Regions from separate parts of the Marinilactibacillus sp. GCM10026970 genome, predicted to be linked through region 2. Evidence: predicted binding sites of a transcription regulator. Region 2 holds the regulator's gene; each other region holds the start of a gene.
The links. The regulator Rex, encoded in region 2, represses fermentation and respiration genes when NADH is low (regulators of the CRP and FNR family bind a similar motif). The targets are predictions, from matches to a motif close to TTGTGAANTANTTCACAA.
Positions count from the first base shown of each region.

Region 1: the regulator Rex is predicted to act here: its motif matches at 7,909-7,926, upstream of ACFP65_RS08480 (formate/nitrite transporter family protein).
Region 3: the regulator Rex is predicted to act here: its motif matches at 6,753-6,770, upstream of ACFP65_RS02720 (FMN-binding protein).

Region 1 is NZ_JBHSUL010000027.1:212,456-222,847, reverse strand. Features, by position in the region: gene ACFP65_RS08530 (Cof-type HAD-IIB family hydrolase) at 1-544, shown strand, start outside; gene ACFP65_RS08525 (hypothetical protein) at 607-1,131, opposite strand; gene ACFP65_RS08520 (hypothetical protein) at 1,246-1,656, opposite strand; gene ACFP65_RS08515 (hypothetical protein) at 2,138-2,335, shown strand; gene ACFP65_RS08510 (hypothetical protein) at 2,493-2,834, shown strand; gene ACFP65_RS08505 (VOC family protein) at 2,872-3,270, shown strand; gene ACFP65_RS08500 (YrzE family protein) at 3,478-4,524, shown strand; gene ACFP65_RS08495 (hypothetical protein) at 4,705-5,844, opposite strand; gene ACFP65_RS08490 (hypothetical protein) at 6,257-7,069, shown strand; gene ACFP65_RS08485 (hypothetical protein) at 7,266-7,679, shown strand; gene ACFP65_RS08480 (formate/nitrite transporter family protein) at 7,942-8,742, shown strand; gene ACFP65_RS08475 (sugar phosphate isomerase/epimerase family protein) at 8,964-9,890, shown strand; gene ACFP65_RS08470 (PTS transporter subunit EIIC) at 9,930-10,392, shown strand, end outside.
Region 2 is NZ_JBHSUL010000021.1:716-11,107, forward strand. Features, by position in the region: gene ACFP65_RS06295 (ABC-F family ATP-binding cassette domain-containing protein) at 117-2,075, opposite strand; gene ACFP65_RS06300 (redox-sensing transcriptional repressor Rex) at 2,479-3,177, shown strand; gene ACFP65_RS06305 (DUF4305 domain-containing protein) at 3,238-3,441, opposite strand; gene ACFP65_RS06310 (CPBP family intramembrane glutamic endopeptidase) at 3,470-4,126, opposite strand; gene groES (co-chaperone GroES) at 4,354-4,638, shown strand; gene groL (chaperonin GroEL) at 4,741-6,363, shown strand; gene ACFP65_RS06325 (ketopantoate reductase family protein) at 6,486-7,400, shown strand; gene ACFP65_RS06330 (NAD(P)H-quinone oxidoreductase) at 7,508-8,491, shown strand; gene ACFP65_RS06335 (PTS lactose/cellobiose transporter subunit IIA) at 8,594-8,923, opposite strand; gene ACFP65_RS06340 (PTS sugar transporter subunit IIB) at 8,978-9,295, opposite strand; gene ACFP65_RS06345 (ROK family protein) at 9,654-10,392, shown strand, end outside.
Region 3 is NZ_JBHSUL010000007.1:284-10,675, forward strand. Features, by position in the region: gene ACFP65_RS02690 (general stress protein) at 1-470, opposite strand, end outside; gene glmU (bifunctional UDP-N-acetylglucosamine diphosphorylase/glucosamine-1-phosphate N-acetyltransferase GlmU) at 780-2,153, shown strand; gene ACFP65_RS02700 (ribose-phosphate diphosphokinase) at 2,265-3,239, shown strand; gene ACFP65_RS02705 (NusG domain II-containing protein) at 3,357-3,794, shown strand; gene menA (1,4-dihydroxy-2-naphthoate polyprenyltransferase) at 3,865-4,803, opposite strand; gene ACFP65_RS02715 (FAD:protein FMN transferase) at 4,800-5,879, opposite strand; gene ACFP65_RS02720 (FMN-binding protein) at 6,006-6,503, opposite strand; gene ACFP65_RS02725 (FAD-dependent oxidoreductase) at 6,824-8,665, shown strand; gene ACFP65_RS02730 (polyprenyl synthetase family protein) at 8,752-9,732, shown strand; gene ACFP65_RS02735 (L-lactate dehydrogenase) at 9,877-10,392, opposite strand, start outside.

The DNA.
Region 1 (10,392 bases), on a different contig from region 2:
TTACGAAAGTATATTTGATCAAGATTTATTGGACCGTATTCAAACTGAAGTTGAGAATCAGGACATTACGGTTGCTTATTATAGCAAAGAAGGATTTAAACTGACTAGAAGAGACGATAATGCCGTTGCAGCTTATCAGTTTATCCATACAGATACTCCAGAAATTGATGAATCCTATTATGAAGAAAAAGATATCTTGATGGTTTTATTATTCACACAAGATTTAGTAGTGGATGATGTTTTTCACAAGAATTTTCCAGAACTTTCATTTTATCGTAATTCACCTTATTCAATTGATACGATTCTCAAAGAAAACTCAAAAGCAATCGGTATTCAGAAACTAGTTGAAAAACTAGGTCTAGAAGGTGTACCGACATATGCGTTTGGAGATGGTCCTAACGACATCGAAATGCTTGAAGCAGCTGATTATAGTGTAGCGATGGGCAATGGAACACTAGAAGTGAAAACTTTGGCTGATTATGTTGCTAAAAAGAATACAGATGGTGGGATTATTGACGGTTTGAAGCATTTTAATTTAATCTAATAAAATAGGCACAGTCTACTTCACTGATTGAATGCAATCAGGAGAAGAGACTGTGCCTATTTTTAATCATTTTTAGGTATGATTGGTTCTTCGTCTTCTTCTACAAGAGAGACAGGGAAAAACTCTTTACTCGTGCATAACAAGAAATCTAGTGCGAAATCATTATGGAAACCTTGCAAGTTATACACGATGTTCTCACCATTTTGTAGTCTATCTTTTCGGAATAGAGAAGGATGAAGTTTCTTGACGACATCAATTAAAGCCAGCAAGAGCATGTCGGGTGTTTTAAGTAAGTTTCTGAAATCTTCTTTACTGAGTCGGTAACTCTTGAAAAATTCTTCGGTAAAGTCATTGTCCGGTCTCAATGCAGAGACGAAACGAAGACTAGTTGGTGTCATATATCTCAACTTAAATGAATCGCTTTCTCGATCATAAATGATAAAATCAGCTGAATAAAGCTCGTGGTCCATTTCAAATAGCAGCTTATACTTTTTAATATCGCTATTTTTTAATTCAGGATCTTCATCAATCATGGTGTTGAATTCCTTTAACAAACTATCTAAGATTCTCATTTGGTCAAAGTTCATTTAACTTACCTCCTTTTCGTTTTTATTATAGCACTAACAAATTCACAACGCACATCAAAACCTGCAAGTATCTATTACGTAAAGTGGGTTTTATTAGACATTAAATCAACGCTATTATTCAGATTCTGTTCGCTTGTTATGCCACTTAAGAACATTATAGAGTTTAATATGTCGAATCAGTTCTATATTCACTCGTTTAATCCTGCCATCTTTTAATTGTAAGATGATTTTTTCTCCTAAATATCCCATTACTAGACATTCAACATCCGGATAATATTGCCCGTCTTTGAGTACGTTTGCTTGAATGGAAACAGGAGATTTCGTAACATAAGCCTCATAAAGAATAGTGGAAATATCCTCTATGGTCATCTCTTCTTTAGGAGGAATATCGACTTGCTGATCTTCTGCCTTCATTTGTTTTAATGCTTCTGTATGATCTGATAACATCATACCCAACCATTTCATTTTCCCACGATCTATGTAACCTAGCTCGTCTGGGTTTAATAATACGACTTCTTCTGTCATATTTACCATTCCTTTATACGAAAGTATGTTCCTTTATTTAATAATAAGAACATTTGTTCGCAAAGTCAAGGTAAAAAGATCATAAGAAAAAACTAGAGAAAATGTTCTCCAGCTTTTATCAAGATTTTTTATATCTGTCTACAAGGTAATAGCTGATTCCGCTAGCAAAAAGAATAAACAACACCATCGCCATAGCACAAACACCTCTTTGAATTTGATGATGACTCATATGAATTTAGAGAAATACAATGTTGTACTTATTTATAGAGAACGTGCTTGTACTACATATAAGTAATATCAGCAATATATTGACCATATTTAAACTATTTTTCATTGATATTATACTCACTGTACCCTATGAAAAGCAATACTTGGAAAGTACGAATTTAAAATAAATTTTACTGAGGCATCTAGAAGTGTTGTATTTGAATGTAAAATGAGATATAGTTTTCGATAGAAACTTTTGAAGGGGTTTATGGATGTGAAGAAATCGGATGAAATTTTAATCAGATGGTTATTGGAACATAGTGATAGATCATTAAAGGAAATTGCTTCAAAAACGGAAATAGATCAGAACACCTTAATAGAACTAAAACAGACACCATCAAATATATCAGAAATTAACGAAGAAATTCTTTACAAGCTAGTTGCCTTTGCCAAAAGAGTGGGAGCAGAATAATCTGTTTCCACTCTTTTGATTTTAATAAAAGCTATTTAAAAATAAGTATAGAGTATAAGTGCTTATTGTAGCTATTTCAAAGTTGTTTTATATACTTTAACTATAAAGAAAGGATGTGTTCATAATCCGACTTAAAATCAATAAAGATATTTTAACTATGTACAAAAATAAGTACGGGAATAATCAAGCAATCACTGGATACGGAGAAGAAGTGAAAGCTCTTCCTTTTCTATTACCGAGACATTTTGTTGTCGTATTAGATAAAGAAGCGCTGACGATTGTTGAACTAGATAGAAAATTCAATGAAAAATCAGTTGGGAGTATACCGGTTTCTACTATACAGACAGTCAAAATAATAGGACCAGTTGTCAAATCCGTTACAGTCAAAACGACAGATAGAACAATCAAATTCGTTATCAAACCAACGATTATGGGAATCAGCAAGGAGCAGTCTGCTTTATTAACTTATTTGAAAACACATTTCAAACAATCCAAGTAAATACTGGCTACTGATGGTAGCGCTAAGGAGACCTACAATGAATCGGATTAATCTTATTGCATTAGGTGTTTTGAATATAGAAAAAGCAAGAACATTTTATAAAGGACTAGGGTTTCAGTGTTATGACGACTCGCCAGATGCTCCAATCATCTTTTTTAATAATCAGGGTACAAAGTTAGAATTATTTCCATTGGAACAATTGGCTACAGATATAGCTGGAGATGAACCTATGAAGATCAACAGAGAGGGATTCAATGGAATAACATTGGCCATGAATGCAAAGAAAAAAGAAGAAGTTGACGAAATCATGGAACGTGCATGCTCTTTGGGTGCTGAGATTGTTAAGGAACCAGTCTTTGTTTCTTGGGGAGGATATAGTGGCTATTTTAGAGATTTAGACGGTTATTACTGGGAAGTCGCTTATGCCGATACCTAGGCATTCGATGATCAAAATATGCTTGTTATTGATTCGTAATATTAGAATGTTTTGAAATTAAAATACCGTTTACAAAGAAAACTTGTTATATCAAGCATTTTCACTTAATAAAAGGATGGTTCTTAAGTCATATGAATTGATTGCACAACATACATGGTGTTATATTACAACTACGATATAATTACATTTTGTAAAGGAGAAATAACCATGAAAAAAAGAGTCAGACATTACCTGGGAGCAGGAGAAACAGAAGCAGGATTTAATTTATCTTGGGGCGCGGTAATTGCTGGTGTTGTGACAATATTAGCATTGATGTTAATGCTTAGCTTTATCACTTCTGCAATTGGACTTGGCGTCGCTGAACCAACTTCAAGTAACCCACTTGATGGTGTAGGTACAGGTGTTGCGATATGGACAGTCATTGCCTTTGTATTAGCTTTCTTCGGTGGAGGATTCATCGCTGGAGCTACATCAAGACGCGTTGGATTAGTTCACGGATTCTTAACTTGGGCATCAAGTTTAATCGTTTTAGTTATTATGCTTTCATATCTTGCCTCAGGTATATTTTCACTAGCGGGATCTGTTCTAGGAACTGTAACAAATGCAGTAGGATCAGCTGCTGAAACAACGATCGATTTAACAGGTAGCGCAGTAAGCACAGGCTTCGAAAGCGCAGCACAAGGTGTTGAAAATGTAGATTCGGATGAATTACAAACACAAGTAGATTCTGTATTACAAGATACAGACATTCCTGAATTACAACCTGACTATTTACAAGGTCAAGTTTCTGAAGCAACAGATGAAGTAGCGGCAGCTGGACAAGAAATTGTTACTAATCCAGATAACGCTGATTCAATTATTTCTGATTTACTAGATAGCTTAGAAGAAAGAGCGACAACAATTGGTGATGCAGCGGATGAAGATGCAATCGCAAATGCAGTTGAATCAAATACTGACTTATCGCAAGAAGAAGCAGATGAAGCAACTCAAAACATCGTTGAAGCTTACGAGAACACCACTACACAAGCACAAACAACAATCGAAAACCTACGTGGTGAAGTAGAAAACCTACAAACACAAGTAGATCAAACGATTCAAGATGCACGGGTTCAAGCAGAAGAAGCAACAGATGCTGGATCTAAATATTCAATCTGGGCATTTATAGCATTACTACTAAGCATGATTTTGACTTCAGTAGCTGGATTGTTAGGATCTAACACAGTGAAAATGTCTAAATCTGAAAGTAGAGTATAACCAATATAAATAGAAAAGAGAGCGCCTGGCGCTCTCTTTCTTTATGAAAAATTTAGTCAATAATTTCGACCGTAGGAAAAGTAAAGAAAGTAGCGCTGGATAGCTTAAAAATTCAAAAAAGAAGGAATCATTGAAGTTATTCGTAACTTCGATGATTCCTTCTTTTTTGTCGATAGCCTATTACCTTTCAGGTGCTCTATAGCCGGCTGCTTCTGCTTCCGCAGCTGTTTTGAACCATTGTACTACATTTTTAGTTCTACCATAATAAGTACTTCCAGGAATATGATAAATACCATTCACAGATCCTTTTATCGCACCTTCACCATTTTGTTGAACATAAGTCTGTCCGCCAGCATTTGGAGTTGTACTTTGAGTACTATTATTATTGGAATCGCCGTTACTTTCAGAAGAACTATAGCTTTCGCTACTTGTAGCAGCGGCCGCTTTTTCTTCATCAGCTTTTTTCTGTGCAGCTTCTTGGTCCGCTTTTTCTTGTGCGATACGGTTTTCTTCGGCTTCTTGAGCTTGGCGCTCTTCCTCCGCTTGTTGCGCTTCAACTTCAGCAATGGAAGTATCTAGTTTTGATAAACGAGCAGTTAACCCTGAGTCACTTGGAGATAAAGTAGATGAAATAGATACCGCAGCTTCATAATCTTCTCTAGAGTTTGATTCTTCAGCGACTTCTAGTTTGCTAATAGCGTCTTCAAGAGCTAACTCATATGCTTCAATTTCTGGTTCTAGTGCCAGTAGCTGATCTACTAAAGCTTGATTACCATCAGGTATGGCTGCGATAGCTTTATTGGCTAACTCAGCATTCTTGCGAGTAGGTGATTGTTCTACTCTTTTAATAGCAATCTCAGCTAATCTTGTTTTTTCATCAATATCATCTTGTTTTTCTTTTTCAAGACGTTCCTGTTCCAATCGCTGCTCTTCAGCAACACGTTCTTCTTCAATTCGTTGTTCTTCAACTTTTTGTTCTTCAGCAATGCGTTCGGCTTCGGCTGTTTCTACTGAAATATACGTAGTAGATACACCTAGAAGAAGTATACCGAATAATAAAACCAATAAAGAAGAACGTTTCTTTTTCCTTCTTATAATTGCGTAGATAAAATAAGTAATAGCAGATAGACATAATAATAAACCGGAAAATAATTGGTAATCAAATATAGTTCCAGTTGATAGCATATAGCCTAAAGCAAATGTACCAATAATAGCAATAATGATTTTCTTGATACGTGACCAGTCTGTTTCTTTAAACATAAAGTACAAACCGATAGGGAAAAAGCAGATAAGCCAAAAAATGACTTTCATATTTTGCATTGAGATAAACTCCTTAAAATGGTAGTAACAGTAAATTCTAATCGATTAACAGTTCAATATAAGTTTAAAATAGATCTTATAAAAAATGATAATAGATATAATGAAAGACTGTTCTAATAGTAAGAGTACATTAAATATTAATACAAACATAGCTTAACTTACGAAAGAATGAAAAACTCACTAAATAGATTGAATTATAAAATTGTCTAATTAAAAAGGTATAGTGAAGTTAAAGGGTTAGTCGTTTAAATTTAGCACTATTTTAATTAAAATATTTGTTTATAAGTTTATTTAAAATAAACACTTAAATAGATATAGTTTGAAATAAAAGTGAATATTTTGTTCACAACTATACGGTGAAAAGACGATACCTTATGCTATGCTCTTCTTAAATAAGAAAAGAGGTTAAAAGATGAAAAAACTAGTCGTAAGTATTATGACATCGGCATTACTATTGGTTGGGATTAGTTGGAATACAAACACTACAGTTGAAGCTCAAACAGTTCCATTGATGTATACAAGCCAGTCAGCAGTATCTAAAGCTATCAAACCTAAAACAGCCATAAGTACTACTAAAGTAGCTACTCGTTCCAAAACCAAAGAACCAATGAAAGTGAACTACTCAACGCTTATGCAGTCTTCTGGGTGGCAGCCGAAAGTAAATAACGGGAAAACCTCAGGTACAGTCGGAAAAGGTAAAAGACTAGAGGCGATTAAGATCGAACTCTCTAACCCTGAGTTTAAGGGAGGTATTACTTATCAGACCAATGTACAGTCAAAAGGCTGGTTAGGTTGGAAATCTAATGGACAGGTTAGTGGTACACAGGGAGAATCGAAGAGATTAGAAGCCATCAAGATCAAGCTTACGGGTGAAATGGAGAAAAAATACGATGTGTACTACCGCGTTCACTCTGAAACATTTGGTTGGCAAGGTTGGGCTAAAAACGGGGAAGCTGCTGGAACGGTAGGCTTTGGGTTCAGACTTGAAGGAATCGAAGTCAAGCTAGTCAAAAAAGGAAACAAAGCTCCTGGAACAATCAACAATATATTTAGAGATGGTAATAAAAAGTATGTAGATACTAAAGGAAAAGGATTGATAAAAGGATCTAACAATAAAATTTATCACATACCAAACTCTCAGTACTATAAAACGACAACAAAACCGAAAGCCATGTTTATCACAGAAGTTCAAGCTATAAAAGCAGGATATAGACCAGCCAAATAACTCGTCAATAAAGAGGCTTCTATAAGTCTCTTTTTTGTTTTGTTAAAAACAGAGTCATTTGACTAGTTTTTTTCTGTATGGTAACTTGATTAGAATGGAAGAGGGAAAATGAATAAATATCTAATGATTAGGGGAACCTACGGAAAGCAGTACATATATGTTCAAAATACAAGTAAATAGAAAAGAAGGTTTTAAGTTGATAAAATTAAAAAAAGTACTTATAAGTAAAAGTATGCTAACGGTAGCGCTTCTATCTGCATGTAGCATAGAATCCTCATCAGAAGTGGATCAATACATAAAAGAATCAGTTGAAGAGGGAGAGATGTATAGTATGTCTCGTGCTAACGGTGGACTCTTCCTAAGCTTTGATGAAAGAGGCTTGACCTATTATGGAGTTAGTACATATGAAGATCTATACGATACGCCCTTTGAATATTTAGAAAGTTACACAGACTATGAGCTCGAGTATGATGAAGAGGAAAGTCTTTTGACGATTGAAATTCCTGAAGGAAAATACGAATTGAAAGTTTATAGTCCAAAAGTATTTCGTGATGATTTGAACAACATTGATTTGACTACTCAAAAGTCGTTTATTTCAAATGGAACATAAAAAAAACTATCAAAATTTATATAAAGTATCTACTATCATTCAATTAGAAAATAGTAGATACTTTTATTTTTTTGAAAATAAGCGATTGTGTCAGTGATAAAGAGAAAGTTTTTCTTAATGGCAAAAACAAATGATCACTTAAATTATAGAGTGAAAATGAAACCGATTTTCTGAAAGTATTTTGAAAATCCTATTTTCAATTGATTCAATTGGTGGTAAAATACCTATATAGTGAAATGTTGAACAAAAGGGATGGATTATAATGGATGCCAATTATCAAGGATTATTTTATTCAATAGAAACAAGTATCGAAAAGAAAAAGCAATTATTTGAGAAGAGTCCTTCTCGTTATATCGTAAGAGCCATGCTAGCCACACTTTTTCTAACACTTGGAACGGCTATCGCTGTGATTACCGCCCAGTCAGCTGAAAAAGTAGCACACGGTTCTGGGAAATTTTTATACTCATTCATGTTCAGTTGGTCACTTGTCATGATTATCTATATGAATGCAGAGTTAGGAACCTCAAACATGATGTACACAACCATCGGTGTTCACCGCAAGTTGCTTACATTTAAGAAAGCCGTCATGATATTATTCGCGTGCCTAATCTTTAATTTAATTGGAGGAATCTTAGCAAGCTATCTTGTTTCTTTAACTTCAACTTTTCAAAATCTCCCAGCAGATCATTTCTTATTTACTGCAATAGAGCATAAACTCGAAAAAACACCGCTTCAAGTATTCACAGAAGGGATCTTTGCCAACGTTATCGTAAATACCGCAGTGTACTGTACGATTCGTATGAAAGATGATGCTGGAAAAGTCATGGCTATGATCTTTATTATCTTTATCTTTGCATTTTTAGGATTCGAGCACGTCATTGCCAACTTTTCTTCCTTCCCACTGGCTTATTTTGCTTCAGGTGGAGCAATAGCTGGAATGACAAGTACCGCTCTGGCAACAAACTTATTTTTTGCAGCATTAGGTAATTATGTAGGTGGCGGTCTGGTGATCGGTTTAGTCTATTCTTGGATGAACAGAGGAGATCATGTTTATCTAGACTAGTGTGGATCCGAATATAAGAATAACTAAATACGATGATTAAAAGAGGCGTAATCAGGAAAATGATTACGCCTCTTTCTTTATCCAGTAGTCCTTAGCTACTAGGTAAAATTGATTAATAATGAAATTAAATGGAAATATATGATTTAAAATGAAATAAAATGGTTGTTTTTGAATTTTGAAAGTGCTATTATGTGTTTAACAAAAATATTGGAGGTCATGAAATGAAGACTGCAACTAGAATTAATTCATTTTTACCAAAGTTTGATAATGATTTAGAAAAAGTATTTGAAGAATTTAGTCGTATCGGATTAACACATGTAGATTTAAATTACCCGGAACACACAAATGATTTTTCTCCAGAAGAGATGAAAGCATTACTGGAAAAAAATAACCTAAAAGTTAATGGGGTTGCTTTAAGATTTAGAAAAGATTTTATCAATGGAGAACTTGGAAATTCAGATCAAAAAATTTCTAAACAAGCTGTTCAATTATGTAAAGAAGCTGCTGATTATTGCCGCGCTATAGACGGAGAAATCGTTACAGTATGGTTAGGCTTTGATGGATTTGACTATTCATTCCAAATCAATTACGAAAAAGTCTGGGAACAAATCAAAAATTGCTTTATCGAAGTTGCAGATTATGCACCTGACTTGAAATTAAGTATTGAATACAAACCCTTCCAGCCAAGAGCTTATGCTTTCATAGATAGTTTGGGAATTGCAATGACCATGATGAGTGAAATCGATCGTGAAAACGTTGGAATTACATTAGATTACTGTCATATGTTGATGAAACACGAAAATCCGGCATATGGCGCTAGCATATTAGGAAGCCGTAATAAATTATTCGGAGTCCACTTGAATGACGGATACGGATTAAACGATGATGGCTTGATGATTGGTACAAGTAGTCCAGTGAAAACTTTTGAATTCATTTACTACGCTAAATTACACAATTACGACTCTGCCATTTATTTTGATACTTTCCCGATTATTGAAGATCCAGTTGCTGAATGTGAGCGTAACTTGAAAATGATCAAACTAATTGATGAAAAAATCGACCGTATCGGTATGGATAAAATCCAAAATATTATCAATCAAAACAGCGGTGTTAAAGTTAGCGAACTAGTCCTAGAAATCTTATCTTAAGATAAGATTTCTAGTTCTAACAAATCAGGAGGTATTAAAATGGACTATAAAAAAATGGCACAGGAAGTATTAGATGAAATCGGTGGACCAGAAAATGTTTCTAATATGACTCACTGTGCAACCAGATTAAGGCTTAATTTAAAAGACACATCGATTGTTGATGATAAAGCCGTTAAAAATATTGAAGGCGTAGTCAATGTTGTCAATAAAGCAGGACAGTATCAACTTTTGATCGGTACAGAAGTTCCAAAATTGTACGATGAATTTGAAAACCTTATCAAAGGAAATGGAAACATATCAACGGATGCTTCTAATGGAGAATCAGGCAGTATCATCAGTAATATCTTTTCAGCGATATCAGCAATTTTTGCACCCTTACTACCGGCATTAGCAGGTTCAGGTATTTTACGAGGTCTATTAATTTTAGGTGTTCAACTGGGACTAATCAGTGAGAACAGCGGCACATATTCAATCATGTTCGTTGCTTCAATGAGTGTTTTTT
Region 2 (10,392 bases):
TATTTAATAGGTTTATGTTTATACTAAACAACGTTAAGTTAGGTATACCTGTTTAGAGTGAATAGAATATGATTTCTGTGGGTATCGTTTCTTTAGAAGGATACCTTTTTCGGTCTTTATTGATAACTTTCGAGTTCGATACTAGCCGTTTCCCATTGTTCCATGAGTGTCTCTTGCTCTGCTTGAAGTTCTTCGTGTTCACTTGAAAATCGTGCCGCCTGATCTGCATCATCATAAATGGCAGGATCACTGAGCTGTTGATGAACCTGTTCCAGTTTTTCTTCATTTACTTGAAGCTTCTGTTCTAGTTCATCTATTAATCGCTCTAAACGACGTGTCTCCCTTTGTTGCTCTTTTTGCTGAGCCCGGTCAGAGCCACTAGATGGCGCAGAAGCGGATGATACAGCAGGATTCGGCTGGTTCGTTTCTACTGTGTTTTTTAGTGCGGATAAAGCTTCGAGTTCTTCTTTCTTTTGAAGATAATAATCGTAATCACCTAAATACAGTGTAAGTCCATCTTGATTGATTTCAAGAACTTTAGTAGCCATACGATTAATAAAGTACCGGTCATGGGAAACAAATAAAAGCGTTCCCTCGAAATCGATCAGTGCGTTTTCCAGAACTTCTTTGGAGTCAATATCCAAGTGGTTAGTGGGTTCATCTAGTATAAGGAAATTGTTTTTTTCCATAGCTAGTTTTGCTAAAGCAACTCGTGCTTTTTCACCACCACTTAAAGAAGAAATGGATTTCTCAACGTCATCTCCAGAAAACAAAAAGCTTCCCAGTAGCGTACGAATAGATTGTTCAGGAATTGTTGGATGTTCATCCCACAGTTCATCTAAAACACGCTTTGTTGAATGAAGCAAGGTTTGTTCTTGATCATAATAGCCAGTATCCACTTTAGTACCAAACTGGATAGAACCAGCTATTTTTGGAATCTGACCAACCAGTGTTTTGAGCAAGGTGGTTTTTCCGACTCCATTTGGACCAACTAAAGCGATCGCATCTGTTTTTCGAATATCTAAATTGATGGATTTAGACAAGGCATGGTCGTTGTATCCTATAATAAGCTCTTCTGTTTGAAGTACAACGCTACCTGATTCTCTTTCAGTATAAAAATTAAAGTTAGCCGATTTTTCGTCATCTTGAGGTTTACCCATTTTATCCATCTTATCTAGCATTTTTCTTCTGGATTGTGCTCGTTTAGTCGTAGAAGCCCGAACAAGATTCCGATTGATAAAGTCTTCAGTCTTCTCGATTTTTTTCTGCTGCTTTTCGTATTCTTTCCACATTTTTTGAATAAGCTCTGCTTTTAGTTTCAAATAATTGGAGTAGTTTCCTGTAAAGTGTTGAACCTTTCCGTTACTCACTTCGTAGATTTCATTGACGACCTTATCTAGAAAATAGCGGTCATGTGAGACAATCAGTAGAGCGCCTGTATAGCTTAAAAGATATTTTTCCAGCCAAGCTAGCGTATCAATGTCCAAATGGTTAGTGGGCTCATCCAAAACTAAGAGATCTTTTTTCTCTAATAGCAATTGGGCAAGCGCTAAGCGTGTTTTTTGACCACCAGATAACTGAGAGATTGGCATTGAAAAGTCTTCTTCATAAAAACGGAAACCATGAAGTACGGAGCGGATTTCACTTTCATAGCCGTATCCATTTTGTTGCTTAAAGGATTCTTGCATGATGTCATAGCGTTTGAGTAGTTCCTGATATTTCTCTTGATCTTCTAGGAGACTAGGATCACTCATTTTAGCTTCTAATTGACGCATTTCTTTTTCGAGTTGAATCACAGATTCAAAAACAGTTAGCATTTCTTCCCATATAGTTCTAGTCGATTCTAGGCCGGTATGTTGATCCAGATAACCGATAGTCAATTCCTTTTTTTTATTCACACGGCCAGCATCGGGCTCTTCTTGTCCAGATATAATGTGTAGTAAAGTCGATTTTCCTGCGCCGTTTCTTCCAACTAGTCCGACTCGGGCAGCTTCCTTGATTTCTAGAGTAACGTCATCGAACAAAATCTCTGCACCAAAGTGACGTGCAACTTTCTGAGTTTGTAATAAAATCATTTAAATTCCTCATTTTGGATTATTAGGTCTTTTTATCTCTATAGACTAAGTGCTTTTCCGTATAAGTGTAGCATATCTAAAGAATGATATACAGGTAACAGAATACGAGAAATTTAAAAATCTTTTTATGTAATCGGTTGCTTAAAATAGTCGAAATATTGAGTCAAATCGTCTATTAAACGGATGTTTTTTCACAAACTACCCAAAAATATTGTTAGCGAGTATAGTTATCCTGGCTACAAACGCTTATTTTATGGTCATATTAACTTTCATTTTCCGTTTTACATGCTATAATAACTAATGAAACATCTCTTACACTTGTGAAATCTGATTCATAAAATAAACTTAAATAGAATTAACCTTTCAATCAGAAAAGACAATTAAACCATAAAGGAGAAAAAGCATGGTAGAAAAGAAGATTCCTAAAGCAACTGCAAGAAGGTTACCCCTTTATTATCGTTATTTACGTTTTCTCCACGAAGCCGGGAAGAGTCGAGTATCCTCAGCAAAATTGAGTGAAGCCGTAAAAGTAGATAGCGCAACAATCAGAAGAGACTTTTCATACTTTGGAGCGTTAGGTAAAAGAGGATATGGATACGACGTCGAAGCACTAATGAATTTTTTCAGCAAAACGCTCAATCAAGATCGCCTGACAAATGTCGCTTTAATTGGCGTTGGGAATCTTGGACAAGCACTATTGAACTATAATTTCAGACGTAGCAATAATACAAGAATTAGTGCGGGCTTTGATGTGAATAAAGAACTGATTGGTACGGTTCATCAGGGCGTACCTGTTTATCATATTGATGAGATGGTAGAACAACTTGATTTACAGCAGATAGATGTTGCGATACTGACGGTCCCTTCAGAAATCGCTCAAGAAATGGCGAACAAATTAGTTGAAGGTGGCGTGAAAGGAATCATGAACTTTACCCCTATTCGAGTAAATGTGCCGGATAACATCCGAGTACATAATGTCGATTTGACTAATGAACTTCAAACATTGATTTATTTCATCAACTATTATCAAGAGTTAGATGAAGCTGAAGATGAAGTCATGATTGATGAAGATACAGGAGAACTTTTCGTCGAAGAAGACTAAAAAGATAAAAAAACTGCAGGCTATTCGTTCAAAAACTTGAACGAGCAGCTTGCAGTTTTTTTAGACTTTATAATTTTTTTTGATTTTATAGTAGACCTGCACTAAACGGCTTCCTTGAACAAAGTCCCGGGTAGCTAGAAAGACAAACAGTATAGGGAAAAAGTCCCAACCGTCTCTTTGAACGGAACTAATTGTTACATAGATCAGTGCGGCAAACATAGCGTATTTCAAGAAAATATAAGTGAGTAGTTGCTTGGTTGTCATCAGAAAATCCTTTCATAAAACGCGTTCTTTATAAGAAAAATTCTACAAGTATAGCGAATGTATTCATTAAACAGTGAGCGATAATGGGTGTCCAGATATTTTTGGTCTTGTAGTATAGCCAAGAAAAGACAAGCCCCATAACGGAATAAACCAAAATCCTACCATCAAAGTGAATCAAAGCGAAGGCTAAAGAACTGATTATTGCGGCGCCAACACCACCGATTTTTCCAACACTTAAACCAAATAAAACTTTTCGAAAAACAAATTCTTCCATGATAGGGCCAGCGATGGAAACAATCACGATGAAATAAGGATAACGCTTGACGATTTCAAGGATTCCCTGGGTATTTTGTGAGGTGATCGGTGTTCCTAAGAAATTCACTTCAATAAGTGTAGCGATATACTGGGAAACAACTGCAATCACGAATCCTACCACTCCCCAGATCATCACTTTAGATTTCTGTAAGCTGAAGGGTTTTTCAAAGAAAAGATCGAATCGTTTTTTTCTATCTAGGAAGATTATAAGCCCAGCACCTAAAATAAATAAAAGGATATTCGACCAAATTCCCCCAGTAGGCTGTAGAGAAGCAGGTAATAACTGACTAGATAAGATCGTTAAGAATTGAATCATAATGTAAATCAATACGATTTGTAGTCCGGTTTTCTTTTTGTTGTCTGTGTCCATGTGACTCATCCTCGCTCTATCATAACGTTCAGTCAAAGCTGACAATACTAGTAACTTAACATAAAAACCAAGCGTATTCCAGATGAGATTTTTAATTGATTTTTTAACATCAAAAGGCTTGCAAGAAATCCTCGTTTTGAATATACTAAGTATTGGAGTTAGCACTCGGACACTTAGAGTGCTAACACGAATCTAATCAACTAAAAAATTATCGGAGGGATAACACCATGTTAAAACCTTTAGGAAATCGTGTTCTTCTAGAAGTCATCAAAGAAGAAGAAAAAACTGTAAGTGGACTTGTTTTACCAGAATCGGCAAAAGAAAAGCCACAGACAGCAAAAGTTGTAGCAGTAGGTAATGGTAAAGTACTGGAAGACGGCAGACGTGCAGAAGTCGATGTTGCTGTTGGAGAAAAGGTTATTTTCGAAAAGTACGCAGGCTCTGAAGTGAAATACGAAGGTAAAGATTACCTAGTGCTTAAAGATACAGACATCATTGCTGTAGTAGAATAGTTTTTCACACTTGTAAAGCATTCGTATCAATAAGGTCAAATCAATTTTACAATATAAAAATAAAAATCGAACAAAAAATTTACTAAGAGGTGAATGGAAACCATGGCTAAAGATATCAAATTTTCTGAAGACGCACGTGCAGCTATGCTACGTGGAGTTGACAAATTAGCAAATACAGTAAAAGTAACATTAGGACCCAAAGGAAGAAACGTTATTTTAGATAAAGCTTTCGGTGCTCCTCAAATCACTAACGACGGTGTAAGAATTGCCAAAGAAATCGAACTTGAAGATCAGTTTGAAAACATGGGTGCTCAATTAGTAGCCGAAGTTGCAAGCAAAACAAATGATATCGCTGGTGACGGTACGACTACAGCAACTGTTTTAACTCAAGCTATCGTAAACGAAGGAATGAAAAACGTGACAGCTGGAGCAAATCCAGTAGGAATCCGTCGCGGAATCGAAATGGCAACAAGAAAAGCTGTTGAAGCACTACATGAAGCTTCTACTAAAGTTGAAGGTAAAGAATCCATCGCTCAGATCGCTGCGATTTCTTCTGGAGACGAAGAAATTGGTCAATTACTAGCAGATGCTATGGAAAAAGTTGGTAGTGATGGCGTCATCACCATCGAAGAATCTCAAGGGATCGAAACAGAACTTGACGTTGTTGAAGGTATGCAATTCGACCGTGGTTACCTTTCTCAATACATGGTAACAGATAATGAGAAAATGGAAGCTAACCTTGAAAATCCATACGTTTTAATTACAGACAAGAAAATTTCTTCTGTTCAAGATATTCTTCCTGTACTTGAAAACATTATGCAACAAAACCGTCCATTACTGATTATTGCGGACGATATTGAAGGAGAAGCATTGCCTACTTTAGTATTAAACAAAATCAGAGGAACGTTGAATGTTGTAGCAGTTAAAGCACCTGGTTTCGGTGACCGCCGTAAAGGTATGCTTGAAGATATCGCGATTCTGACAAATGGTACAGTGATCACTGATGATCTTGGACTAGACTTGAAAGATATGACGATTGATCAATTAGGTGTTGCTGGTAAAGCGGTTGTTACAAAAGACAACACAACACTTGTTGAAGGAACTGGCGACAAAGGTAACATCGAGCAACGTGTTGCAATGCTTCGCGCACAAGCAGAAGAAACAAATTCTGAATTCGACCGTGAAAAATTACAAGAACGTATTGCAAAACTTGCAGGCGGAGTGGCTGTCATCAAAGTTGGAGCAGCTACTGAAACAGAAATTAAAGAACGTAAATTACGTATTGAAGATGCTTTGAATGCTGCACGTGCAGCAGTTGAAGAAGGTGTTATCGCTGGTGGTGGTACGGCTTATATCAATATCTTAAGCAAACTTCAAGAAATTGAAGCAACTGGTGACGAAGCAACAGGTGTTAAAATCGTTGTTCGTGCGCTTGAAGAACCAGTACGTCAAATTGCATTCAATGCAGGTCTTGATGGTAGCGTAATCGTAGAACGTCTGAAACATGTAGAACCAGGTATTGGTTTCAATGCAGCTACTGGAGAAATGGTCAACATGGTAGAAGCAGGAATCATTGATCCTACAAAAGTAACGCGTTCAGCACTACAAAACGCAGCTTCTGTTTCTGCATTACTTCTTACAACTGAAGCAGCTGTTGCTGATATTCCTGAACCAGAAGCTCCAGGAGCTGGAATGGATCCAGGCGCAATGGGCGGCATGATGTAATTTTATGACTTAAAGAAAAAGCTGCATCCTTTCATGGGATGTAGCTTTTTCGCTTTGCGTAAAAAGAATATGATAAGATAAAAGTACGAAGTACCGTCTAGAATGATCAAAGGGGATAGATTATGAACAATAAAACAGTAGCGATAGTAGGATTAGGCGCACTAGGCATACTATACGGACAACACCTTTCAGAAGCACTCGGCAAAGACCGCGTCAAAGTCATTGTAAGCAAAGAAAGAAAAGAACGCTATGAGCGAGACGGTGTTACTTTAAACGGCTCGCCGTGCGATTTTAATTATGTACTGGAAACCGAGCAAGGCGATCCATCTGATTTAGTCATTGTCTGTACGAAATCTTTGACGTTAGATAGTGGGATGGAATCCATGAAATATCAAGTCGGACCTCAAACCACCATTTTATCTTTGATCAATGGAATCAGTAGTGAAGATATTTTAGGTGCCAGATTTGGGCAGGAAAAAGTGATCCCAACAGTAGCGATTGGGATGGATGCGACAAGAGAAGGTCAGAATGTGCGTTCAAAAGTAAAAGGCTGGTTACAAATTGGTGCCGATGTACCTGAAAAAATGAACAGACTCAATATCGTCTCAGCCATTTTCGATGAAGCAAAGTTTCCATATGTCATTGAAGAAAATATTATGCTGAAAATCTGGGAAAAATTCATTATGAATGTTGGCGTTAATCAAGTCGTTATGGTACATGAAACGACCTATGAAGGCATTCAAACGGGTGGGGCTTACCATGAACAAGCTCGAGCAGCTATGCTGGAAGTTGTTGAGATTGCGCAAGCGGAAGGGATTCCTCTTAAAGAACAACACGTACAAAATGCTTTCGACATCATCGATACGGTGGATCCTAAGGGAATGCCATCTATGAGACAAGATGGTCTAGCAAAAAGACAAACAGAAGTCGCCTTATTTGCAGGAACCATTCTTGAGAAATCCAAACAATATGGCGTTCCTACACCAGTAAACGAAGAACTATACAAACGCATAAAAGAAATCGAAAGAACATTTTAATCAACTAGTTTTATAAGCAATAAAAATCCCCAATCATTTCATTGGATATTTTTAAACTTCTTGATTTAAAGTAAGATTGGAAAACCAAATCAAATGGAGTGAGAAACATGCGTGCATGGACAATTAAAGAACCAGGATCTAGAGAACAGCTGATTATCGAAAATAGAGAGAAACCTCAGCCAAAAGAAGGCGAAATTCTGATTGAAGTGAAAGCCGCCGGTATCAACCGAACAGACACGTTGACCAGACAAAATTCGTCACTTTCAAAACCTTATCCAATTTTAGGGATAGAAGTGAGTGGGGTAGTTGTCGAAAATCATTCTTCGGATAAAAGACTCTCTCCTGGAACAAGTGTAACCGGGCTCGTTAACCAAGGAGGGTATGCAGAATACGTTACAATGCCTGCAGACCGGGCAATTATTTTTCATGAATCCTTATCTATGGAAGAAGCCGTCGCAATACCTGAAGTATTCTTAACAGCTTATCAGACCTTATACTGGTTAGGAGAATTACAAAAAGAGCAGAAAGTATTGATTCATGCTGGAGGTAGTGGTGTAGGAACAGCAGCGATTCAGCTCGCCCGTCACTTGAGCCAGGCACAAATCTTTACGACAGCAGGTCACAAAAAAAAATTAGAAGTGGCAAGAGAATTAGGTGCCGATACTGTGATCAACTACAAAGAAGAAGCTTTTGAAGAAGTGATTGATTCGGTTACATCTGGTGAAGGTGTGGATGTCATTTTAGATTTTATCGGAGCTTCTTACTGGAAGAAGAATATGCAAAGCGCTGGACTGGATGCTAACTGGATACTAATTGGAACGCTAGGCGGAACGGTCGTAGAAAACGTCTCCTTAATGGAACTATTACAAAAACGAATTGCTTTGAAAGGCACTTTACTGACTCCAAGAAGCGACGAGTATAAAGCGAAACTTACACAAGAATTTGTAGAGCATGCGATGCCACTCATTGAAGCAGGAACCATCCGACCAATCATTCATTCGGTCTTACCATTTGAAGAAGCAATAGAAGCACACCGTCAAATGGAAGATAATGAGAATATTGGAAAAATCATTCTCAAAATTAAAGAGTAGTCTAAACGCTAAACACAGATTGACTGATCTTGGTATATACTAAAAGAGCTCATCTACTTTTTTTAGGGTAGTTGAGCTCTTTTACTAATTTATAATAAACGATTATTGAAGACGTTTGTGAAGATCAATGACCTCTACGGCCATATCTTTAAAGGTAATCGCATTCATCAAGTGATCTTGACCGTGAACCATTAAAAGTGACATTTCAACGCTATCACCAGAGGCTTCTCTGGTTAAAAGTCCCGTTTGTGAATGATGAGCCTGAATCAACGCATCATCTGCGAGCTTGAGTTTCTCATCGGCCGTCTCGAAGTCACCTTCCTTAGCTGCATGAATGGCTTCCATTGCATTACTTTTGGCGTCTCCACCATGCATAATTAGTCCCATAATTGTTTGAAGCATTTCTTCTTGTTTTTCAGTTCTATCCGACATACACAATTCTCCTTCTTAAAAAGCGCTCGATAAGTCTAAACGGTGCGAAAAGGATTATTCGCTTAAAGCTAACGCTCTGTCTAGAACACTTTTTCCGTTCATCATCCCGTAATCTCTCATATCAATGACTTCAACTGGAATACCTTTATCGGCTACTTTTGATTCCATTTGTTTTTTAAGGAATTTAACTTGAGGGCCTAGAAGTAAAACGTCTACAGGTTTAGAAGCTAGGTAACTATCCGCTTCATTGGCAGAAACTGCGAAGATATCCGTTTCAACACCATCGGCTTCAGCGGCTTTTTCCATTTTGGATACAAGCATACTTGTACTCATTCCGGCAGCGCACACTAACATAATTGTTTTCATTGACATAATAACTTCTCCTTCTTTAGGTAAACTGGATTAATATATAAACGACTCAACAATTTGTACACGTTTACATTACGATGTAACAACCGTGTAGGAAATCCAAAATCAAATAGTTATTTTGAAATCGTTTACTTCTTATATACTATTTATACACTAAAATTTGTTGAAATTCAAATAAAGAATAAAATCACTACAAATTTAAAGCATAATATAGGATGTAATCGATGACATATTATAAAAATGAATAGAAATGATTTATTCGAATAATGGCTCTGGAGCAAGAAAATTTGTAAAATGGTAAAGTAGTGATAATGTAGAAAGAACCATTAAAGATGAATCGGGTTAAAGTTGGAGGATTACAATGAAGAACTATTTAGTATATGACGTAGGCGGCTCTTCAATCAAATATGCCGTAATGAACGAAGAAGAGGTTTTGACTAAGGGCAAGAAGAAGACTCCTAAAGAAAATATGGAAGACTTCATGGATGCCATTGGAGAGATTTACAGCGAGTTCAAAAATGACGTCTCTGGAGTGGCGTTCAGTATGCCTGGAATCATCGATTCAGATACAGGTTACGCTATTCACGGAGGATCACTTGAATTTATTCATCAAATGAATTTAAAAGAAAAATTGGAAGAAAAAATTGATCAGACTATTGTGATTGAAAATGATGGTAAGAGTGCTGCCCTTGGAGAAGTTTGGAAAGGTAAGTTGCATGGTATAAAAGATGGTATTGCACTGATCATAGGAACAGGCATTGGTGGAGGGGTTATCGCTAATGGCCAGTTGATTAAAGGACATCATTTAGCAGCAGGGGAATTTTCCATGATCAGAATAGATGGCCAGTCACCGTTAGCTAAAGATAAAATATTTGCGAATAAAGCTAGTGCAGTGAAACTGGTTGAGCGAGCTGCCAAAGCTCTTGGGGAAAATCCGGAACACTATTCTGGAATAGAATTTTTCAAAGAAATCAAAGCAGGCAATCAAAAAGCAGAACAGCTATTTTCACAATACTGTCAGATCATTGCAGCTCAGATCATGAACTTCCAAACCATGTTTGATCCTGAAGTGGTTGTGATTGGTGGTGGTATGAGTGAAG
Region 3 (10,392 bases), on a different contig from region 2:
CCTTCTTCAGGAAAACCAGCAATAGATCCCATAGCTCCGGTTGCTTGTGAAAAATCTTGAACTTCATCTGAAGAATCAGTCGGTTTAGAAGAATGATCTGGACCTTTTTCTTTGAAGTTATTGACAACAACAATAATTTCACCTGAAGATAAATTATCTCTATAGTGATGGAGCAAATCATCTTCAGTTGTATAGTTCGGATCATCAAAATGGTGGTCTTCTCTTACTTTAAAGGCATCCTTAATAGAATCCCAGAAAGTTTTTTCATTTCCATGGTCTGCATCATTGCCATTAATATCTGGCTCAGCCACATCTAAATGCTCAGGATTTTTAAGAGAATCTTTTCTTTTCTGGTTAGTGAATAACGTGATTTCGTCTTTCAAATAACCTTCGCTTATTAAACGATCGACAACTTTAATGACTTCTTTTTCAGTTTTGTAGCTACCAATAACGGTTTGATTTTTTTTCATACGAACCTTCCTCCTATTGTAAGTTATAAATTTTAATAGAAAATGAGAAATATTCTCTAAAACACTTAATTGTGACCAAAATATGTCAAGTCCTATAACTACAGTATAAAAAACTTCCCCTTTTCAAACAAACGAAACAACTCAGTAACTTGAAAAGGATCGTTAGGTAAAGTATGATAGATTCAGTATTTAAAACAAAATTTTTGAAACTTTTAGTGAAATAGCTTATAAAGCAATAGAACGCAGATGTAGAATATGAGAACAAAAATAGTTCAAGTAATAACAGAATAGTAGAATGGGAGAATGATCGTGAGTAATCGTTATGCAGTTATATTAGCCGCTGGACAAGGCACGCGTATGAAATCAAAATTATATAAAGTAATGCACCCGGTAATGGGTAAGCCAATGGTAGGACACGTTGTAGATCAAGCACAAATCGTTGGAATGGACCAAATCGTTACCGTTTCTGGTGTAGGAGCTGAAACCGTTCAAGATTATTTGGGAGACAAAAGTGCCTATGTGCTTCAAGAAGAACAATTGGGAACGGCTCATGCAGTGAAACAGGCTTCTTCTGTTTTAAAAGATAAAGAAGGGACGACACTTGTAATTTGTGGAGATACGCCGCTTCTTACAGCTGAAACGCTGAAAGGTTTAATTGAATTTCACGAAAACGAACAGGCAAAAGCAACTGTTTTGACTGCATATGCAGAAAATCCTTTTGGATATGGTCGTGTCATTCGCACGGAAGAAGAAGGCGTTACGAAAATAGTAGAACAAAAAGATGCCACAGATGAAGAAGCAAAAGTAAAAGAAATCAACACAGGAACGTATTGCTTCGACAACAAAGCACTTTTTGAAGCGTTAGAAATGGTCAAAAACGAAAATGTGCAGGGAGAATATTACCTTCCTGATGTTATTGAAATTTTGAAAAAGCAAGATGAACTAGTTGAAGCTTATCAGTTAGCCAACATGGATGAAGCGTTAGGTGTTAACGACCGTGTCGCACTTGCGCAAGCGAATAAAGTCATGAAAGAACGAATTAACGAAAAACATATGCGTAATGGTGTTTCTATCATAGATCCGTCTAATACGTATATTGAAAGTGACGTTCAAATCGGACAAGATACGACGATTGAACCAGGTGTTTACTTGAAAGGTGAGACAACGGTTGGAGAGGAAACTTTTATCGGAGCTCACTCTGTTATTGTAGACAGTACAGTTGGTGATCGAGTCAAAGTAACCAGCTCAATGCTTGAAGAATCTATTATGGGCAATGATAGCGATATCGGACCGAATAGTCATTTGAGACCGCAAACGGTGTTAGAAGAATCCGTTCATATCGGAAACTTTGTAGAAATTAAAAAAGCAACTGTTGGTAAAAATACGAAGATTGGCCATCTGACTTATGTTGGAGATGCCGAACTTGGTGAAAACATAAATGTTGGATGTGGAACGATTTTCGTTAATTATGATGGAAAAAATAAGCACAAAGTTATTGTGGGAGATCATTCTTTTATCGGGTGCAATGCAAATCTGATTGCCCCAGTAACTGTAGAAAAAAATGCTTATATTGCTGCTGGATCAACGATTACGGATACGGTTCCTGAAAATTCTTTAGCGATTGCACGTGCTAGACAAACCATTAAAGAGTCTTATTTTACAAAAATGAAACAAAAAGATTAGAACTCTCTCTAAAAAAGCGTTATTATTGAAGAAGAATATTGATTTATCTCAAACTTCATCATAAACTAATAGATGGAAAAAATAGATGCATAGAAAAAATTGGAGGCCCACATGTCCGAATTATATTCTGATCCAAAACTTAAGATTTTTGCTTTGAGTTCTAACGTTCCCCTTGCAGAAAAAATTGCAAAAGACGTAGGTGTTGAACTAGGTGACGTTTCTGTCAAGAAATTTAGTGATGGAGAGATTCGTATCAATATTGAAGAAAGTATCCGTGGTGATCATGTCTACTTGATTCAATCTACATCCGCTCCTGCTAATGATCATTTAATGGAAGTATTGATCATGATCGATGCATTGAGAAGAGCAAGTGCTAAAACGATTAATGTCGTGATTCCTTATTATGGTTATGCAAGACAAGATAGAAAAGCTAGATCTCGTGAACCAATCACAGCTAAACTAGTTGCGAATATGATTACTCAAGCAGGTGCAGACCGCATCCTAACGCTTGATTTACATGCTTCTCAGATTCAAGGGTTCTTCGATATTCCAGTAGATCATCTTTTAGGTGCTTCACTACTTGCAAACTGGTTCTTAGATAAAGGGCTCTCTGGAGAGGACACAGTTGTTGTATCTCCCGACCACGGTGGGGTAACTCGTGCACGTAAACTAGCAGAATTTCTTAAATCTCCGATCGCCATCATAGACAAGCGTAGACCTAAAGCAAACGTAGCTGAAGTCATGAATATTGTTGGAAATGTAAATGGTAAAACAGCGGTATTGATTGATGATTTAGTGGACACAGCAGGCACAATCACACTTGCTGCAGATGCCTTAATCAATCAAGGTGCAAAAGAAGTGTATGCATGTGGGACACATGCAGTATTTTCAGGTCCAGCTATTGAGAGACTGGAAGCTTCTCCGATCAAGAAAATGGTTGTTACGGACTCAATCAACTTGCCGGAAGAACAGAAAATTGAAAAAATTGCTCAAGTAAGTGTTGGTGAATTGATGGGACACGCAATCAAGCGTATCCACGAAAATAAATCAGTTAGCCCGTTATTTGAGAAAAAATTCAAAAAATAAACGAATCGTGTATGATAAAACACTAGACTTTTAATCCGTAAATCTTCAAGAGATTTACGATGTCTAGTGTTTTTGATGCTTACATAGATCCACCGGATAGAGAGGATGAATGAAGTGATGAAGAAGATCAGGTTTCATTTAAGTAAAATGAAACCATTAGATGCCGTTATTATTGTCTGCTTGTTTATCGCATCTTTCATTCCGCACATTGTCTATGGGGTTCATTTAAGTACGATCGATGAAGGTGCTAAAACAATTGCTACAGTTAAAATTGCTGGAGAAGAAGTATATAGCGTAGAATTGTCCGAGGAAACCCCTCACGAACTGATGACGTTCTATCCGTCTGACGATCAGTACAATATCGTCGAGGTAGAAGGAACTAGAATTCGGAATAAAGAAGACAATAGTCCAGATCAGTTGGGCGTAAGAAAAGGCTGGATCAGTCGTCCAGGAGAAACCGTTGTGGTCCTCCCGCATAAATTGATTATTGAAATTCAATCAAAATCATCTGATGAGGAACCAGATGATCAAGAAGAAATTATTATCCCACTTTAGATAATAAGCAAGAGTATTAAAAAGAAGCTGACAGTTTTTTGAACTGTTAGCTTCTTTTTTTAGTGTGTCATTATAAAAATAAACTGATAGCAAGTAAAATAGTTTCCGCTCCACAAAATAGGACAAGATTCTTGATTGCGATAACAAATGTCTTTTCTTTGATCTGAGCTTGATTAAACTTCTGCAGATTTTTTCTGATAGGAAACAAAGTTAATAGTATCAGTAATAGAATAGGATGCAATAAAGTAGACAAAACGGCAACTACAACGACAATATAACTAGCATACACCAATATATTAAATAACTGAATGCCTCTTTTTTTGCCAATATAATACGGTAGAGTATAGCGGTGATTTGAAATATCTTGTTCAAGGTCACATAAATTGTTCGCCAGCATAATATTTGCAATCAAAAAAACGAGAGGCAGCGAAACGAATAAAAGCACAATTAGCAACAAGCTATTTCCTGTAACATTAAAATTAGGAAACTGGTAAATCAAGTCCAGTAATAATCCACTTTCTGTATTAACAAACACAGAAAGGAAAAAAATACCGAATCCCATTGTCATACCAGAAACAGCTTCCCCTAAAGGCATTCTAGAAATAGGAATAGGACCAAAAGTATAAAAAATACCAATCAAAAAACATAATCCTCCCATAAACAACAGTAAGATACTGGTTCTAAAAACGAGTAAAATCCCTAGTAAAGAAGCAGCTGCAAGCATTGCAAAAATCAATGTAATAACGAGTTTTTCTGAGATTCGAGCTTTCCCAATGATGTTGACCTCTTGCTTATATCCATCAGCTTGAGCTTTCTGATAATCGATTAGATTATTAATAGCCGTTGTGGTCATATCAAAGATCAGCATGGAACAGAAAAAAATCAGTGTGTTCATAAAATCAAACATATGAAAATAGTAAACTGTAAATAACGTGCCAATCATGAATGGGAATAAACTGGCCAGTTTAGTTTTAATTTCTACTAAATCAAAAAAAGCTCTAACTGTCATTGGTCGTCTCCGTTCATTAGAGTAAACGCATCATTGGTAAGATCAAAGTCTTTCAATCCATTAGATACATAAACATCTTTATCTTTAGTAACAAAAATAGCATCGACATCATCTAGCTGATTAACAAAATCCAGGCCCTCATTTAATCCTTTTGAAAAAAGAGAAGTAGACAATCCATCTCCATCAATAGATTCCTTTGTAACGACACTGACTCCAGCGAGTTCGTTATCAAAAGGATAACCTGTCTCAGGATTCATTAAATGAGCATATTGTTTGCCATCAATTTCGAGGAAACGTTCATAGACTCCGGATGTCACAATAGATTCATTGCTAGCCGGTAATGATCCAAGAATAGTCCCCCGATCTTCAAAAGGATCTTGAATACCTACTTGCCACTCGGCTTGCTCATCTCTTGGGCTCTTACCCATTACAAACAGATTCCCACCTAAGTCAATTATAGCCGTGTTTACGTCGTTTTCTTTTAGCACCTGGACGATTTCATCTGTAATAAATCCTTTTGCGATAGCGCCAAGATCCAGACGCATACCAGGATCTTTTAAAAAGACAGTCTGATCCTGATCATTAAGGACAACCTTATGATAATCAACGAGTGCCAAGGCTTGATCAATTTCAACTTGATCAGGTAATCGAGCATCAGGATAACCAATTCTCCACAAGTTTGTAAGAGGACCAATCGTTAAATCAAAGCGCCCATTTGTTTCTTCGCTATAAGTTACAGCTGATTTAATGAGCTTGTAAAGATCGTCTGATATGGCAACCGGTTCTTTACCGGCTTGCTCATTGATTTTAGAAATCAAAGAATTTTCTCCATCTTCTTCTGTTGTAATAAATCCTGCAAGTTCTTTAATACGATCAAAAGCAACATCTAAAACAGCCTCTGAATCTTTATTATAAATAGCTATCCTCACAACGGTTCCCATTAAAAATTCCGTTTCTTCATAAGGTGTAGCTGCCAGATTTCGGTTATCGGAAGAAGTAAATGGACCGCAACCTGATACAAATAACAATAGGAAACACAAAAGTAAAAAAGCATGGTACCCCTTAGTTTTTTTCATTTATATGAACTCCTTTAAAAATAAAACTGAATACAAAAGCAGACCTTAGACGATTATCCAAGGTCTGCTTACCGTAAGGTTCTTTTCCTATTATAATTCAAAACGATAGGCGATGAAAGACCTAGATTAGTTGCTCACTTCAATAGTATCTGTATTGCCTTCTTTAGCAGCATCAACTAATTGCTTGGCATACTTGATAAAGCTTTCAGAAGAATGTGTTGCACCAGATACAGCATCGACTTCAGATGGATCTTGTTTCTCTTCCAATTCTCCGTTTAACTGAGGAATATAATCAGCTGGACCAACGCCAACCTTTTCAGACATATTTTTCTGATACTCTTCATTTTCAGATTTCAAATTTCCGTCTGCATCTTCATAATCGTAATTTGACTTTGTAATTTTGCCGTCATTGACAGTTAAATCAAACAAAACGCGCCAGCCATTTTCATCAAAGTTTTCTTCTTCTAAAGAATAAGTGCCATCTTGTAGTTCAGCAGAAGAGGTTTCTTCTGTTGTGCCTTCGTTAGCGTTAGATGCTGAATCATCCGAATTTCCACAAGCTGTTAATACGATTGTTGAAGCAAATAATGTTGTTGCGAACATGATACCTTTTTTGATAAACATAGTATTCCCTCCATAATAAGTATGATAATCAAAAGAAGAATTCTCTTGATAAGTATTTAACAAGTGTAGTATACAACACTAAAATAATATTGTCTATATATTCACAAATAATTGTTAATAATTATTTTCTTTTTCTGATAAAAGGTAGTAAACTTCTCTATTTATAGCTTAAGGGGTGAATTTAAAAAGAAAATAAAGATTATATAGACAAACTATCTCATATTAGTTATAATAAACATGTAAATTAATTTGTGAATAAATTATCAATAATGATTGAAATTAATTCACAAATAATAAGTATCTTAAAGGAGTATACCATTATGCCACAGATTAATGTTGTTGTTGTTGGAGGAGGTTTTGCGGGAGTATCTGCTGCGAAACTACTTTCAAAAAAGCTGAAGAAAAACAATCGAGTAGAGATTACTTTGATTGATCGTCATCCATATCATACTTATATGACAGAATTACATGAGGTTGCTGGAGGAAGAGTTGAACCAGATGCCATCCAGTATGATTTACAGCGCTTATTCTCTAGAAGAAAAAACGTTCAACTTGTTACGGATAATGTTATTGAACTTAATCATGATGACAAAACAGTGGTCACAGAAAATGGTCAATACAAATATGACTATCTTGTACTTGGTATGGGTGGAGAAGCGAACGACTTTGGGACCCCTGGTGTTAAAGAAAATGGTTTTACGCTATGGTCATGGGAAGACGCTGTTCGTATCAGACGTCATATAGAAGATACTGTTGCTCTAGCTGCTAGAGAGCGCGATTTAGAGAAAAGAGCAGCAATGCTTAGATTCGTTGTTTGCGGTTCTGGTTTAACAGGAATTGAAATGATTGGGGAATTAGTTGATTGGAAACCTGTCCTTGCAGAAAAATATCATATCGATGCGAGTGAAATTGAATTAATTGTAGTCGAAGCACTTCCAGAAATACTGAGTACGATTCCTAAAGTTTCTTCTAGTAAAGTAGAAAAATACTTACGTAAAAAGAAAGTACGCATATTAACGGAAGCGCCAGTTGTCAATGTTACGGCGCATTCAGTTGAACTGAAAACAGAGGAAGTACTAGCGACGCATACACTTATTTGGGCAGCCGGTGTAAAAGCAAATTCAGATATAGAAGATTTCGGAACTGAAAAAGCACGTGCTGGAAGATTAGTTGCGAATGAGTATATGGAAGCGAAAGATCTAGAAGACGTTTATGTCATTGGAGACTTGGTTTACTATGAAGAAAACGGAAAACCTACACCACAGATTGTTCAAGCAGCGGAACAAACAGGACACACAGCAGCAAAAAATATTGTGGCTAAAATAGAAGGTGGAGAAAAACATCCTCACGAATCGAATTATCAAGGTACGTTGGTGTCCGTAGGATCAACCTATGGTGTAGCCTACCTATTCGATAAAATTCATTTAAGCGGTTTTCTTGCTATTTTGATGAAACATATTGTGAATTTAAAGTACTTCTTTGATATTCGGTCAGGCTATTATATGACACAATACATCTTTCATGAATTTTTCCATATCAAACACAAGCGAAATATTTTCCGCGGACACCTTTCTAGATATGGCAATGTTTTATGGAGTGTTCCTCTAAGGGTATTTTATGGTAGCATGTGGTTAGTAGAAGGTTTGAAGAAAGCGTTTGGTATATTAGGGTCGGAGAGTTGGTTTAAAGATCAGGTACTGCTGCCATTCTCATGGCTTCAAAATCCAACTTCCGGAGCTTCAGAAGCTGTTGAAGAGGTTGCGAAACCAATATTCGGTTTAAGCTATGCGTACGGAGAACAGCCGATGATGATTTTAGATCACGCACCTGGCTGGTTTGAGAGTATAATGAAAATTTTGATACCTAATACAGAAATGGCTCTATTCTTCCAGAAATTTATGACATGTGTTGAAATCGCGATTGCATTAGCTCTAATTTTTGGATTATTCACTTGGTTAACGAGCGCAGCAACCATCGGCTTAGTTTTATCATTTACACTTTCTGGAATGTTCTACTGGGTAAACATCTGGTTTATCTTTGTAGCCATCGCGTTAATGAATGGATCCGGTCGAGCATTCGGTCTGGACTATTATGTCATTCCGTGGATACAAAAGAAAGCGGGCACCATCTGGTATGGAAAAAGTACGTCTATACACACATAAAAATTGAATAGAACTAAACAGAGTGGAGGCGGGGGAAACAGCTCGCTTTCACTTTTTTTAACTTATGGGATTAAAAGGAGATACCAATGAAACTACATTCGATATGGGAACCGTATCCTGAATTAGCGACCGAACTAGGAGAAGTAACTAAGCTCATCGAAGGTTCGATTCAGATGCGGAACAAAGAAGTGGAAACCGTTTTAAAAGATGTCTTCAATAAAGGCGGGAAGATGCTAAGACCAGCGTATACTCTTCTTTTTTCGACATTCGGATCAGAACATGATGCAAAACGAGCACAAGCAGTAGCTGCTTCAATCGAATTGCTTCATACAGCCACGCTGATCCATGATGATATCATAGATGATTCACCAAAAAGAAGGGGACAGGAAACGATTCAGTCTCGTTATGGAAAAAATGCTGCTGTTTATGCAGGAGATTATTTGTTTACAGTCTCCTTTCGATTACTTGCACAATATGCAAAAAGTAATCAGCAGTTTGAAATCAATACAAAAGGAATGGAACGAATCTTAATGGGTGAGCTGGATCAGATGAGGCTGTATCATCATACGGATATGACAATCCGACAATATCTCACACAAATATCTGGAAAAACAGCACAGTTATTTGCTTTATCGTGCTATGCGGGAGCACTTGAAGGTGGATTAACAGAAAAGAGAGCTAGGATTGCTTATCACATAGGTAGTCATATGGGGATGGCCTTTCAGATATTAGATGATATTTTGGATTACACAATATCCTCAGAGGAATTTGGTAAGCCGGTTCTAGAAGATGTTAGACAAGGAATTTATACTGCACCACTAATTTTTGCCATGCGAAAAAATCGTCGTGCGTTGCTCCCTTTACTAGAGAAGAAAGAACAGATGACAGAAGAAGAGGCAAAAAAAGTGCGTCAGTTGGTTATTGAATCGGATGGAATAATTGAAGCGAAACGACTAGCAGAAAAATACACGGAAAAATCATTGAAAAAAATCTTGTCTTTACCAGATACGAAAGAGAAAGAGATTATTTATCAATTGACTAAACAATTACTCAGCAGAAAAAGTTAAAAAAGATCATTCGGGTATAATTTATCCGAATGATCTTTTTTAACCGTCAATAATGATCCTCTATAAAAATAAATAAACAGTAAATGCCCGTTCTTTAAAGTGTAATAAAAAGCATGAATCTATGTAGACTCATGCTAAAGGTCATTATTCGAAAGCTAAATCAGGACTCTTTTTGATTACTTCATCCAAGTGTTCTCTGATTGTCTGTGCTGAATGTTTCATTTTCTCTTTTTCAGAATCATTTAACGGAATTTCAATAATCGTTTTGATTCCACCACGATTAATTATGGCGGGTGTACCAAGGTAAATATCATTTTCTCCATACTGACCTTCCAGATAGACAGATAGCGGAAGAACAGCGTGCTCATTGTTTAAAATCGCTCGAGTGATTCTTGCTAGAGAAACACCGATACCATAAAAAGTAGCGCCTTTTTTCTCAATGATTGTATAAGCTGCATCTCTTACAGAGAAGAAGATATCTACCAGCGCTTGTTCATCTGTATCAGGGTTGTGTTCTAACCATTCATTGATTTGTAGACCAGCTACATTAGCATGAGACCAAACTGGGAATTCAGTATCGCCATGTTCTCCGATGATATAACCGTGAACATTTCTTACATCGACGTCTAAAAGGTTTGCAATCGCTTGACGGAACCGAGC